3 linked regions of the Hahella chejuensis KCTC 2396 genome follow. The protein of the gene in region 1 interacts with the protein of each later gene in a pairwise test. Links are inferred from orthologs where the notes say so. Each region holds a gene or a part of one and is shown on either strand. Other genes may lie near its edges.

Region 1 (3,496 bases):
TCGTCTTCCTCCCCTACGCTGGAGTCTCTTTTTCACCGAGCCCTGCAGCTGGATAAGCAACAGCAGATATTCTCACAATGCCTGCCTGCTCAATTACGTGACAAGGTGACTCTATCGTCAGTTAAAGATGGCGTTATTCGCGTAACCGTCCCCGATGCCGCAACCGCAAATCAGTTGCGCATGAATCAACACACATCCCTGCCGGAACTACGCAAACATAAAGATTTCGACTTCGCTTATCAGTTCAAGATTCGCGTGGAGCCAATGGAAGTTAAAGCAAAGGCAAAAAGGAAGGCGAAACCAATTTCGCAAAAGAACGCCGAGCTTCTCAGACAAGAAGCTCAGCTCTGTGACGATCCGGAGTTAAAGAAAGCCCTGGAGGCTCTTTCAACTCACACAGCGGACTAGAAATCTCAGGCCAGCACCGGTTTCAGGTAGGAAATAGGCGCTTCCCCGGCGTCTTCAAAGGTCACAACCTCCCAAGCATCCTTTTGGGAAAGGAGTTCGCGAAGAAGTTTGTTATTTAAGCCGTGACCCGACTTGTGCCCTTTAAACTCACCGATCAGGCTGTTACCCAACAGGTATAGATCTCCGATGGCGTCCAACACCTTGTGCTTGACGAACTCGTCTTCATAACGCAAGCCGTCTTCATTGAGAATCTTGAAGTCATCGACAACAATAACGTTATCCATGCTACCGCCCAAGGCTAGATTCATCGCACGCAATTTTTCAATATCGCGCATGAACCCGAATGTCCGCGCGCGACTTACTTCCTTAACGAAAGAAGTGCTGGAGAAGTCAATAACTGTCTCTTGTGAGCGGCCTTTGATCACGGGATGATCAAAGTCTATGCTAAAAGTCACTTTGAAGCCGTCGAACGGCACAAAGGTAGCCCGCTTATCTTCGTCAGTTACCGTCACTTCGCGCTTGATGCGAATGAATTTCTTGGGCGCGTCCTGCTCAGCAATGCCCGCCGATTGAATCAGAAATACAAACGGACCGGCGCTGCCATCCATAATAGGCACTTCGGCTGCGCTCAACTCAACGTAGCAGTTATCGATACCAAGTCCGGCCAGAGCTGACAGCAAATGCTCAACAGTTGCTATCTTTACTCCACTTTTTACGAGAGTCGTAGAGAGAAGGGTTTCGCCTACGTTCTCAGCACGCGCCGGGATTTCCACGATAGGATCGAGATCTGTACGGCAGAATACAACACCCGTGTCCACCGGGGCCGGCTTCAGGGTCAGGTAGACCTTTTCCCCTGAATGCAGACCCACACCAGTGGCCCGGATGATGTTTTTAAGTGTGCGCTGTTTTATCATTTCAATGATTTACCAAGATCTGGATAAAATTCGGCCAAATAATACCAGAAAGGTATTAGGTGCACCAACCTAAAAGACCGAACTCATTCTCATTTAATCCGCCTGACGACGCAAAAACGCAGGTATATCCAAATAGTCCACGTTTTGCTCATCCCCTACGGCCCGACGATCCACCGCCGCATTGCCCACAACTGATGTAGCGCGTTTGCGCATTACAGTCGGGCGCTCCAGCTGATGATAATCAGTGGTGCCGTTCATAGTCCGGGAAGAGTTGTCCACCACTTTAGTGGGTCGGTCATGTACACCGCCCAAACCCGTAGCGACTACCGTCACCCGCAACTCATCCTTCATTTCCGGATCGATTACCGTTCCAACCACCACTGTCGCAGCGTCGGAAGCGAACTCTTCAATGGTGGCGCCCACTTCAGAAAACTCGCCCAAAGACAGATCCATGCCTGCAGTAATATTGACCAGAATCCCACGCGCGCCCTGCAGATTGATATCTTCAAGCAGCGGGCTGCGTACGGCTCTTTCCGCCGCTTCACGAGCGCGGTTGTCGCCGCTGGAAACGCCGGTGCCCATCATCGCCATGCCCATTTCCGACATAACGGTGCGAACGTCCGCGAAGTCTACGTTTATCATTCCTGGACGGATAATCAAATCCGCAATTCCCTGTACAGCCCCCAAAAGCACATCGTTAGCGGCGGCGAAAGCATCCAGCAGACTGGTGTTTTTGCCCATGACGCTCAACAGCTTCTCATTGGGAATTGTGATCAAAGAATCGACGTGTTGTCCCAACTCACGCAGGCCGGCTTCCGCAACTTTCATGCGTTTGCCGCCTTCAAACGGGAACGGACGGGTCACAACCGCAACCGTCAGAATCCCCATTTCACGGGCGATTTCCGCGACTACCGGCGCGCCGCCCGTTCCAGTGCCGCCGCCCATACCGGCAGTAATGAAGACCATGTCCGCGCCTTTCAGCGTTTCCGCGATGCGCTCTCTGTCCTCCATCGCCGCCTGACGACCTACTTCTGGATTGGCTCCGGCGCCCAGCCCTTTGGTGACGCTGCCGCCGAGTTGAATGACGTGCTTGGCGTCGACATCACGCAACGCCTGAGCGTCGGTGTTCGCGCAGATAAACTCCACGCCTTCCACCGAAGAGGCGAGCATATGGCGAACTGCGTTGCCGCCGCCGCCGCCAACGCCTACAACTTTAATGACTGCATTTTGTGGTACGTTATCTACGAGCTCAAACATTCCCCTTCTCCTTCTTCGTTATAGTACCTGCGACCTGAAACTAATTTCCGCAAGTTGGTATAGACCTTTGAGTTGACTCTATTTGGGCTGATTAAAAATTCCCCATAAACCAGTTCTTCAGCCGTTGGAACAGGTTTTCCGCAGGTTCTCCCCGGTGCTGGGCGCCCCGGCCGAGTTCCTGCTGTTTAAATCCATAGAGCAGTAATCCGACTGCGGTGGAGTACATAGGATTGCTAACCACATCGCTCAGGCCGGTGACCCATTGCGGCACCGCCAGCCTTACCGGCATGTGGAAAATCTCCTCCGCCAACTCCACGACCCCCTCCATACTGGAGGTTCCTCCCGTGAGCACGACCCCTGCGGCGATGAGATCTTCATATCCGCTGCGTCGCAACTCTGATTGGATCAAGGTGAACAACTCCTCATAGCGCGGCTCCACGACTTCCGCCAACGACTGCCGGCTTAAGTCCCGCGACGGGCGATCTCCCACGCCCGGCACCTTGATCGTCTCATCCGCACCTGCCAGCTGAGTCAGCGCACAGGCGTATTTGATCTTGATTTCTTCCGCATTTTGCGTCGGCGTTCGCAACGCCATCGCAATATCATTAGTGACCTGATCGCCAGCGATAGGAATAACCGCTGTATGGCGAATAGAGCCGCCAGTGAATATTGCGATATCGGTTGTGCCGCCGCCGATATCGACGACGCACACGCCCAATTCTTTTTCATCGTCAGTCAGTACTGCGTAGCTGGAGGCAAGTTGCTCCAGGATGATTTCATCCACTTCCAGTCCGCAGCGCTTCACACACTTTTCAATGTTCTGATAAGCGTTGACCGCACACGTAACCAGATGCACTTTGGCTTCCAGGCGCACGCCAGACATCCCTACTGGCTCCTTCACACCTTCCTGATTGTCG
Region 2 (3,644 bases), 520 kb from region 1 along the record:
GAACTCAGGGCCCCTAATAAATAGGCCATATCCGTCGCGGGCTGGGCGAGCAATCCGTTAATCCAGCGGAACAGCATCAGCACAATACCGACAATGATAAACACAACAAAAGACTGCTGAATCAGAGGAAACATTTGCAGCCGTTGCAGCATCTTCAACACCAGATAAGCCTGCAGCGCCAGCGCCAGCGCATGCACGCCCAAAGTGCTTCCCATCAACACGTCCCATAGCAGCCCCACGCACCAACCGACCAGAATGCCGCAGGCGCCGGGATGCTTCAACGTCCAGTAAAACATCACCATGCATATGGACTCGGGCCTAAAATAAGCAGCGAATCCACCCAGAGGAATCAGACTGACGCAAAACGCCAGGAACAAGGTGAAAACGAACAAGACAGGGCGAAACTCGTCTCTGGGCATACGGCCTACTGAGTTGCTTCAGGCGAAGGTTCGTCGGAAACCCTGTCTCCCACCTCCGACGACTTTTTCTTAAACACTAACAAAACATGTCTGCTGCGGTTCAATTCGGACAAAGGGTGCGCTTCAATTCGCGCAAAGGGTTCGCCCGGGTCATGCACCACCGCAGTAACTTTAGCAACCGGATAACCCGCCGGGAATTTACCACCCAACCCCGAACTCACCAACAAGTCGCCAACAACAATGTCCGCCGTATCGGGAACATTTATCAGTTGCAGCCGGTCCAACACGCCAGAGCCGACAAGAATACCGCGCACGCCGTTGCGGTTGACCTGAATCGGCACCGCATGGTTGCTATCGGAAATCAATAGAACACGGGACGTCAACGGCGACACTTGCGTCACCTGCCCCATCAAGCCTTGCGAGTCGAGCATAGGCTGCCCGAGATAGACGCCGTCATCAGAGCCTTTGTTGACGACCACCTCATGCATATAAGGATCGGGATTGATACCGATGATCTCGGACACCAGCACAGAATCGTCCACCACGGACGAGGCGTTCAGCAGCTCGCGCAAACGATTAACTTCCGCGGTTAAAGACGCCAGGCGCTGGGACTTCGCCTCAAGAATCAAAAGCCGGTTGCGCAGCGCTTCATTTTCCTGCTGCAAATCGCGGCGCGATTTGACCGCGTCTTCAGTCCAGTCGACCACATCGGAAGGAGCGCTGACAACCCATTGCACAGGGGCGACCAGGGTCGCCAGCGTTTCACGTAACGAAGATAAAAGGTTGAAGTGAAAATCCGCGATTCCGATGGCGATGGAGAGCAAGGCCACCAATATCATTCGTGCGCCTAAAAACGGGCCTTCAACGAAGATATTTTTAATGTCGCAATCTCCCCAACAGTCCGGAAAGGAATTTATTTACAAACACAGAAAGCTACCATAAAACATGGCGAAAACAAGTGGTCAACTCCGTTAAAGAGTTGTTATTCCATAAAGAATAGACCACTGCCGCGTTTGTCGATAACTTCCAGCGCACGACCGCCGCCCCTTGCGACACAGGTAAGCGGATCGTCAGCAACGATCACCGGCAAGCCGGTTTCTTCTGTCAGCAAACTGTCCAGGCCGCGCAACAGTGCGCCGCCGCCAGTTAATACGATGCCCCGTTCAGCGATATCAGACGCCAACTCAGGCGGTGACTGCTCCAGTGCGCTCTTAACCGCCTGCACGATAGTCGCCAAAGCTTCTTGTAATGCTTCGAGGATTTCTTCGCTATTCAAGGTGAAACTACGGGGAACCCCTTCTGCGAGATTACGACCACGTACGTCGATTTCACGCAGCTCCAGGCCTTCATAGGCGCAGCCGATTTCCTGTTTGATGCGCTCTGCGGTGGCGTCGCCAATCAAACTGCCGTAATTGCGGCGCACATAAGCGGTGATCGCCTCGTCAAACTTGTCTCCGCCTACTCTTACTGAGTCGGCGTACACAATACCGTTCAGGGAGATAATGGCGATTTCAGTGGTTCCGCCACCAATATCCACTACCATGGAGCCGTTCGCTTCTTCCACGGGCAGGCCGGCGCCAATGGCCGCAGCCATAGGTTCTTCAATCAAAAATACTTCTCTGGCGCCCGCGCCAAGGGCGGACTCTCGAATTGCTTTACGCTCAACCTGGGTGGAACGACTGGGGATACAAACCAGTACGCGAGGACTGGGGGTAATGAAACTGTTTTCATGCACTTTGTGGATAAAGTGCTGGAGCATTTTTTCAGTAACGTGAAAATCGGCGATGACGCCGTCCTTCAATGGTCGGATCGCGGTAATGTTGCCCGGCGTCCGTCCCAGCATCCTCTTCGCTTCGGCGCCTACCGCCGCAACGCTTTTCTGTGCGCCCTGGTTACGAATTGCGACCACAGAGGGCTCATTGAGCACAATTCCTCTTCCACGAACATAAATCAGTGTATTGGCGGTCCCCAGATCGATCGACAGATCGCTGGAAAACAAACCACGTAATCGTTTAAACATTGAACGTTTGAATCCGTATTCTTTTTAGGGTTAGGCATGCTGCGGCAACTTTAACAGTGGCGAGGGGTCAGGGCAAGAATCATTTAGCCCCGCCCGCGCCCGGCCGCAAGTCATTAAAAAATCGTCATCAGAAAGGCCTGTTTCAGGGCGTTTTACTGGGAAAAAATCGCCAATTCATTTACAGACTGTACGCAAACCCTCTTATAATAGCCCTCTTTAATTTCCGGTGCGATCAGGAGCGCTGCAATGGCGTTCGCCAGACCGGACTCAACATCGAATTCTCGGATCAGATCCGAATCAAGCCAACCGCAACGCCCAGCAGGAGAATAATGTGACCATCCAGTCGGAACAGTTGGAGACCATCGCCAAGCTAGCGAGATTGGAAACGCCCGGCGACCAAGTGGCGAAACTGACCCACGATCTGGGACAGATTCTGGACTTTGTCGAACAGATGCAGAAAGTGGACACCAGCGCCATAGAGCCGCTGTCCAATCCGCTGGAAATGACCCAGCGGCTGCGCAAAGACGAAGTGACGGAAAGTAATCAGCGTGAAAAGTTTCAGGCTATCGCGCCAGCCACTGAGAATGGTTTGTATCTGGTTCCCAAAGTCATCGATTGACGCGACTGGAACGCCCGCCCCAAAGAACCTATTGCGAACGCCTTGCCGGCTATAGAAAAGTAAGAGATACGCATGTTGCCACATACTATTAGCGAGATCATAAGCGGACTCCGGGATAAACAGTTTTCATCCCGTGAAATCACCCAGGATTATCTGGCCAGAATCAAACGTCTCAATCCAGAATTGAATTGCTTCATCACCGTCACGGAAGATCTGGCCCTCTCTCAGGCGGAACAAGCCGACGCCCGTCTCAACGCGGGACAAACCTCCGTTTTGAATGGCGTACCTCTCGCGCACAAAGACGTCTTCTGCACGGAAGGCGTGACGACGACATGCGGCTCCAGAATGCTGGAAAAGTTTGTTCCGCCTTACGAGTCCACCGTCACCCGCAAATTTATAGATGCTGGCGCCGTCACTCTGGGTAAAACCAATATGGACGAGTTCGCCATGGGTTCATCCAACGAAAACAGCTACTTTGGCCCGGTGCGCAACCCTTGGGACACCGAGCGCGCGCCCGGCGGTTCTTCAGGTGGGTCTGCAGCGGCGGTTGCGGCCGGACTCTGCGCAGCGGCGACCGGCACGGACA
Region 3 (3,635 bases), 1.4 Mb from region 1 along the record:
TGGAATTTCCGGTTCCTGCATCGTCGTTCCAGTACTCCCTGTTGAGACTATATCGCGCCCCGAGAGGAAGTAGTAAATAAGCCCCGCCGCTACCGCCAAAGCCAGCAGTATCAGCCACAATCCACCGCCGCTCTTGGGCTTCTCTTCATAGGAGGGCGTAGGAGCCGCTCTTTCTTCGGTGAAACCAGCGTCTCCCAAAGACAGCTCTTGCTCCAGATCCTCGATCACCCTGTCTTCAGACAAATTGACCAAACGAGCGTATGCCCTGACATACCCTTTCAAAAACACTAATCCAGGCAACTGACCATGCTCGCCATCCTCGATGGCTTTCACATAACGAGGAATAACATGCAGCCGTTCGGCTGTTTCCGGGATGCTCCAGCCCAAATTCTCCCGGGCCTGACGCAATCGGCTGCCCGGTCGGTCATTAGCGGCGGGGTTGGATGCGGCCTCGGACGACATATCAACTACTTCCTTTCATCGTTTTATATTCAGCGGAGTTGGGAAACATGTTCTTAAGCAACAACATCAAAGATGCTTCCTCATTCAAATCCTTCTTCTCCCTGGCGATTTTAATTCCCAACGCCAAGCTGGCCGGGGAGTGCGAAGCCCCGCCTCTGCGCACTGCCTCCCAGAATGCGCCATATAGTTTATCTGCTTTTACTAACTCGCGTTTTTCAAAGTATAAGGAGGACAAAGCCAACACGGCGTTGGGCTGCTCATGTCTTAGCGTTAACGACTTTTCATACGCTTTGATCGATTGGTCGATATCTCCCAGCCTTAAGCGTATCAAGCCTATATTACTAAAAACTTGAGCACGCCCTTCATAGCTCACATCGCCAGAGGCTTTTTCAAACTGCTCCACAGCTTCCTTAAATCGGCCTTGCTCATACAGGTAAGCCGCATAATAGGTACGCCCCCTAGTGAAACTGGCATCTGATCGAAGTGCGGACTTAAACTGCTTTTCCGCCAAGAAAGGCTCTTTTTGGCGCTGATAAACCAATCCCATCGCAGCCAATGCCTCAGCATTATTAGGCTTTATCTCAAGTGCTCGTTGAAGTTTCAGTAAAGCGCTTTCCATATCTCCCTGCTGAAAATAAGCCAGTCCGAGCTGGACATATTGTTGAGCGGCCTTCTCTTCCGACGCCTTTTTGGTATAGGGTCCAGTTACAGTAGTTACGCACCCTGCAACAGCTCCAGATATTAGGACTAACATTACTGCTGCTTTAAAAGTGCGCTTGAGGTTTTCCATTTTTCTCAATTTAACTACCAATGCCAGCGTTATTTTCAATGTTATAAACAGCCTTGCTTTATTCAGGAATCTGAATACTACGCCCATTCATCCGTTCGTTTAAACGGAAGCTCTGCCGTCAGGGGAAACATTAATGTTTTGCAGAGGAATATACTTCTGACTTCTCCGCGTCCTGTCTTCAACGCGCCCTACCAATTGACCACAAGCTGCGTCAATATCATCGCCGCGCGTAGTTCGAACGGTGGCGACATAGCCCGCGTCGCTCAGCACTTTCTGGAACCTTAATGTCGCGTTTCGGGAGGGACGCTCATAACCGCTATTAGGGAACGGGTTAAATGGAATCAGGTTAATTTTGCATGGTAAGTCGCGCAGCAAGTCGCGCAACTCATGTGCGTGTGTTTCGCTGTCGTTTACGCCGGCAATCAATGTGTATTCAACAGTAATGCGACGTTTGTCGGAAAGTTTACCCAGATAACGATGACAAGCCGCCAACAACTCTTCTATCGGATACTTTTTATTGACCGGAACCAGAACATCTCGCAACGAATTATTCGGCGCATGCAGGGAAATCGCGAGGGAAACATCGGTAACGTCGCCCAGCTTGTCAAGAGCTGGAACAAGCCCGGAAGTGCTGACGGTCAAGCGACGCTTGGAAATGCCGAAGCCAAAATCATCCATCATGACATCGCAGGCGCGCACGACGTTGTCGAAATTCAATAAAGGTTCGCCCATTCCCATAAAGACAATGTTCGTAACATAGCGCTCTTTGGACAAGTCATAATCGCCAAAAGATCTCGCCGCGATCCATAACTGACCGATTATCTCGGCGGAACTCAAGTTACGATTAAACCCCTGCTTTCCAGTTGAGCAGAAACTACAGTCCAGGGAACACCCTATCTGAGAGGAAACGCACAATGTACCCCGACCATTGTCCGGGATATAAACGGTTTCAATACTATTACCGCCGGCCAGCCGCATAACCCACTTGCGGGTGCCGTCGGCAGAAATATCTTCATATATAACTTCAGGCACGGACACTTCAGCTACTTCTTTCAGCTTTTCCCGTAACGCCTTACTCATATTCGTCATGAGGTCAAAGTCAGACACGCCAAGGTGGTACATCCACTTCATTAGTTGAGTGGCGCGGAATTTTTTCTCTCCCAGTGACTCGAAAAAAGTTTCGAGATCGGAGCGATTCATTCCCAATAGGTTTATTTTAGCGCTGGAGCCTGACATGCTTTACCTCTTAAAAAGAGTGCAGCGATAGTGCTGCACTCAATTAATTGCCTCGACTGATAAATTTATATCAGCTGCGTGGGCAGATTTCGTTCTCGCTGAAGAAGTATGCTACTTCGCGCTCAGCAGACGCCGCAGAGTCGGATCCGTGAACTGCGTTCGCGTCAATAGAAGAAGCGAAGTCTGCGCGAATAGTGCCTGGCTCAGCTTCTTTAGGGTTGGTCGCGCCCATCAGTTGACGGTTCAGAGCGATGGCGTTTTCACCTTCCAGCGCTTGAACAACAACCGGACCGGAAGTCATGAATGCAACCAGATCGGGGAAGAATCCGCGCTCTTTGTGTTCAGCATAAAAGCCTTCAGCCTGCTCTTGCGACAGGTGCAGCATTTTTGCAGCCACAATACGCAGACCGGCTTTCTCAAAACGCGAATAAATTTCGCCGATTACATTTTTAGCCACTGCGTCAGGCTTGATGATTGACAGCGTACGTTCTACGGCCATCGATATGCTCTCCAAAATCAGGGTTATAACAACTTTAGGTTTATATTCTGAACAGGCGATTATACGCATGTTCCAGGGAAAGTTACACTCCGCTCCCACCATGAAAACAACGCCCGCGACGTAAGTAACGAGCAAGCGGCATTCGCGACAGCGGGCGCCTGACGCCTTCAGTCTCTGATTGCATCAGGCGCACATTTAATTTTTGTTAACGAGAATAAAAAATGTCCTCTGTTTAGGCCCATTGAGACATCAATCGCCCGACTTCGCCCTCCATGCGGGAGACAGCTCACGCAACTTATTCACTGCGGTTATAATGACATCCGCTGCGACATTGACATCCTCTTCTTCAGTAAAGCGCCCCATAGAAATACGCAAGGAGCTGAGCGCCAACTCATCCGGCACGCCAATTCCCCTTAACACATAGGAGGGCTCCAAGGATGCGGATGTGCAAGCAGAGCCAGTTGAAACAGCAAGATCTCGCATCGCCATCAGCAACGACTCGCCGTCGACATACCCGAAACTGATATTCAACGTACCCGGCAACCTATTAGCCTCTGAACCATTCAAGTAGATTTCCGGCAATACAGAGAGCGCGCGCCACAATCTATCTCGCAGCTCCGTCAATCGATCGGATTCCTCTGCCAAACC

The links. Proteins that work in one complex are often made in the same cells at the same time.
Region 2: the proteins of ftsZ (region 1) and HCH_RS23960 interact in binary tests that used the Escherichia coli proteins (3 or more experiments, as listed by UniProt). The link is inferred for Hahella chejuensis KCTC 2396 from one-to-one orthologs.
Region 3: the proteins of ftsZ (region 1) and rlmN interact in binary tests that used the Escherichia coli proteins (3 or more experiments, as listed by UniProt). The link is inferred for Hahella chejuensis KCTC 2396 from one-to-one orthologs.

What each region holds. Positions count from the first base shown.
Region 1 is NC_007645.1:5,996,090-5,999,585, forward strand. What follows is about bases 498-3,310. They hold ftsZ (cell division protein FtsZ), read right to left. Parts: upstream 2,580-3,310; coding sequence 1,416-2,579; downstream 498-1,415. Other genes in these bases: lpxC (UDP-3-O-acyl-N-acetylglucosamine deacetylase), read right to left, coding at 498-1,322; ftsA (cell division protein FtsA), read right to left, coding at 2,671-3,310. Outside these bases: HCH_RS26365 (DciA family protein), read left to right, coding at 1-408; more of lpxC, read right to left, coding at 414-497; more of ftsA, read right to left, coding at 3,311-3,496. UniProt on the Escherichia coli protein: Essential cell division protein that forms a contractile ring structure (Z ring) at the future cell division site. The regulation of the ring assembly controls the timing and the location of cell division.
Region 2 is NC_007645.1:5,472,268-5,475,911, forward strand. The notes cover bases 421-3,381. They hold HCH_RS23960 (rod shape-determining protein), read right to left. Parts: upstream 2,440-3,381; coding sequence 1,402-2,439; downstream 421-1,401. Other genes in these bases: mreC (rod shape-determining protein MreC), read right to left, coding at 425-1,336; gatC (Asp-tRNA(Asn)/Glu-tRNA(Gln) amidotransferase subunit GatC), read left to right, coding at 2,771-3,058; gatA (Asp-tRNA(Asn)/Glu-tRNA(Gln) amidotransferase subunit GatA), read left to right, coding at 3,131-3,381. In the rest of the region: rod shape-determining protein MreD, read right to left, coding at 1-419; more of gatA, read left to right, coding at 3,382-3,644. UniProt on the Escherichia coli protein: Forms membrane-associated dynamic filaments that are essential for cell shape determination. Acts by regulating cell wall synthesis and cell elongation, and thus cell shape.
Region 3 is NC_007645.1:4,587,801-4,591,435, forward strand. The notes cover bases 421-3,372. They hold rlmN (23S rRNA (adenine(2503)-C(2))-methyltransferase RlmN), read right to left. Parts: upstream 2,489-3,372; coding sequence 1,352-2,488; downstream 421-1,351. Other genes in these bases: HCH_RS19915 (RodZ domain-containing protein), read right to left, coding at 421-462; pilW (type IV pilus biogenesis/stability protein PilW), read right to left, coding at 464-1,339; ndk (nucleoside-diphosphate kinase), read right to left, coding at 2,559-2,987; HCH_RS19935 (IscS subfamily cysteine desulfurase), read right to left, coding at 3,237-3,372. Outside these bases: more of HCH_RS19915, read right to left, coding at 1-420; more of HCH_RS19935, read right to left, coding at 3,373-3,635.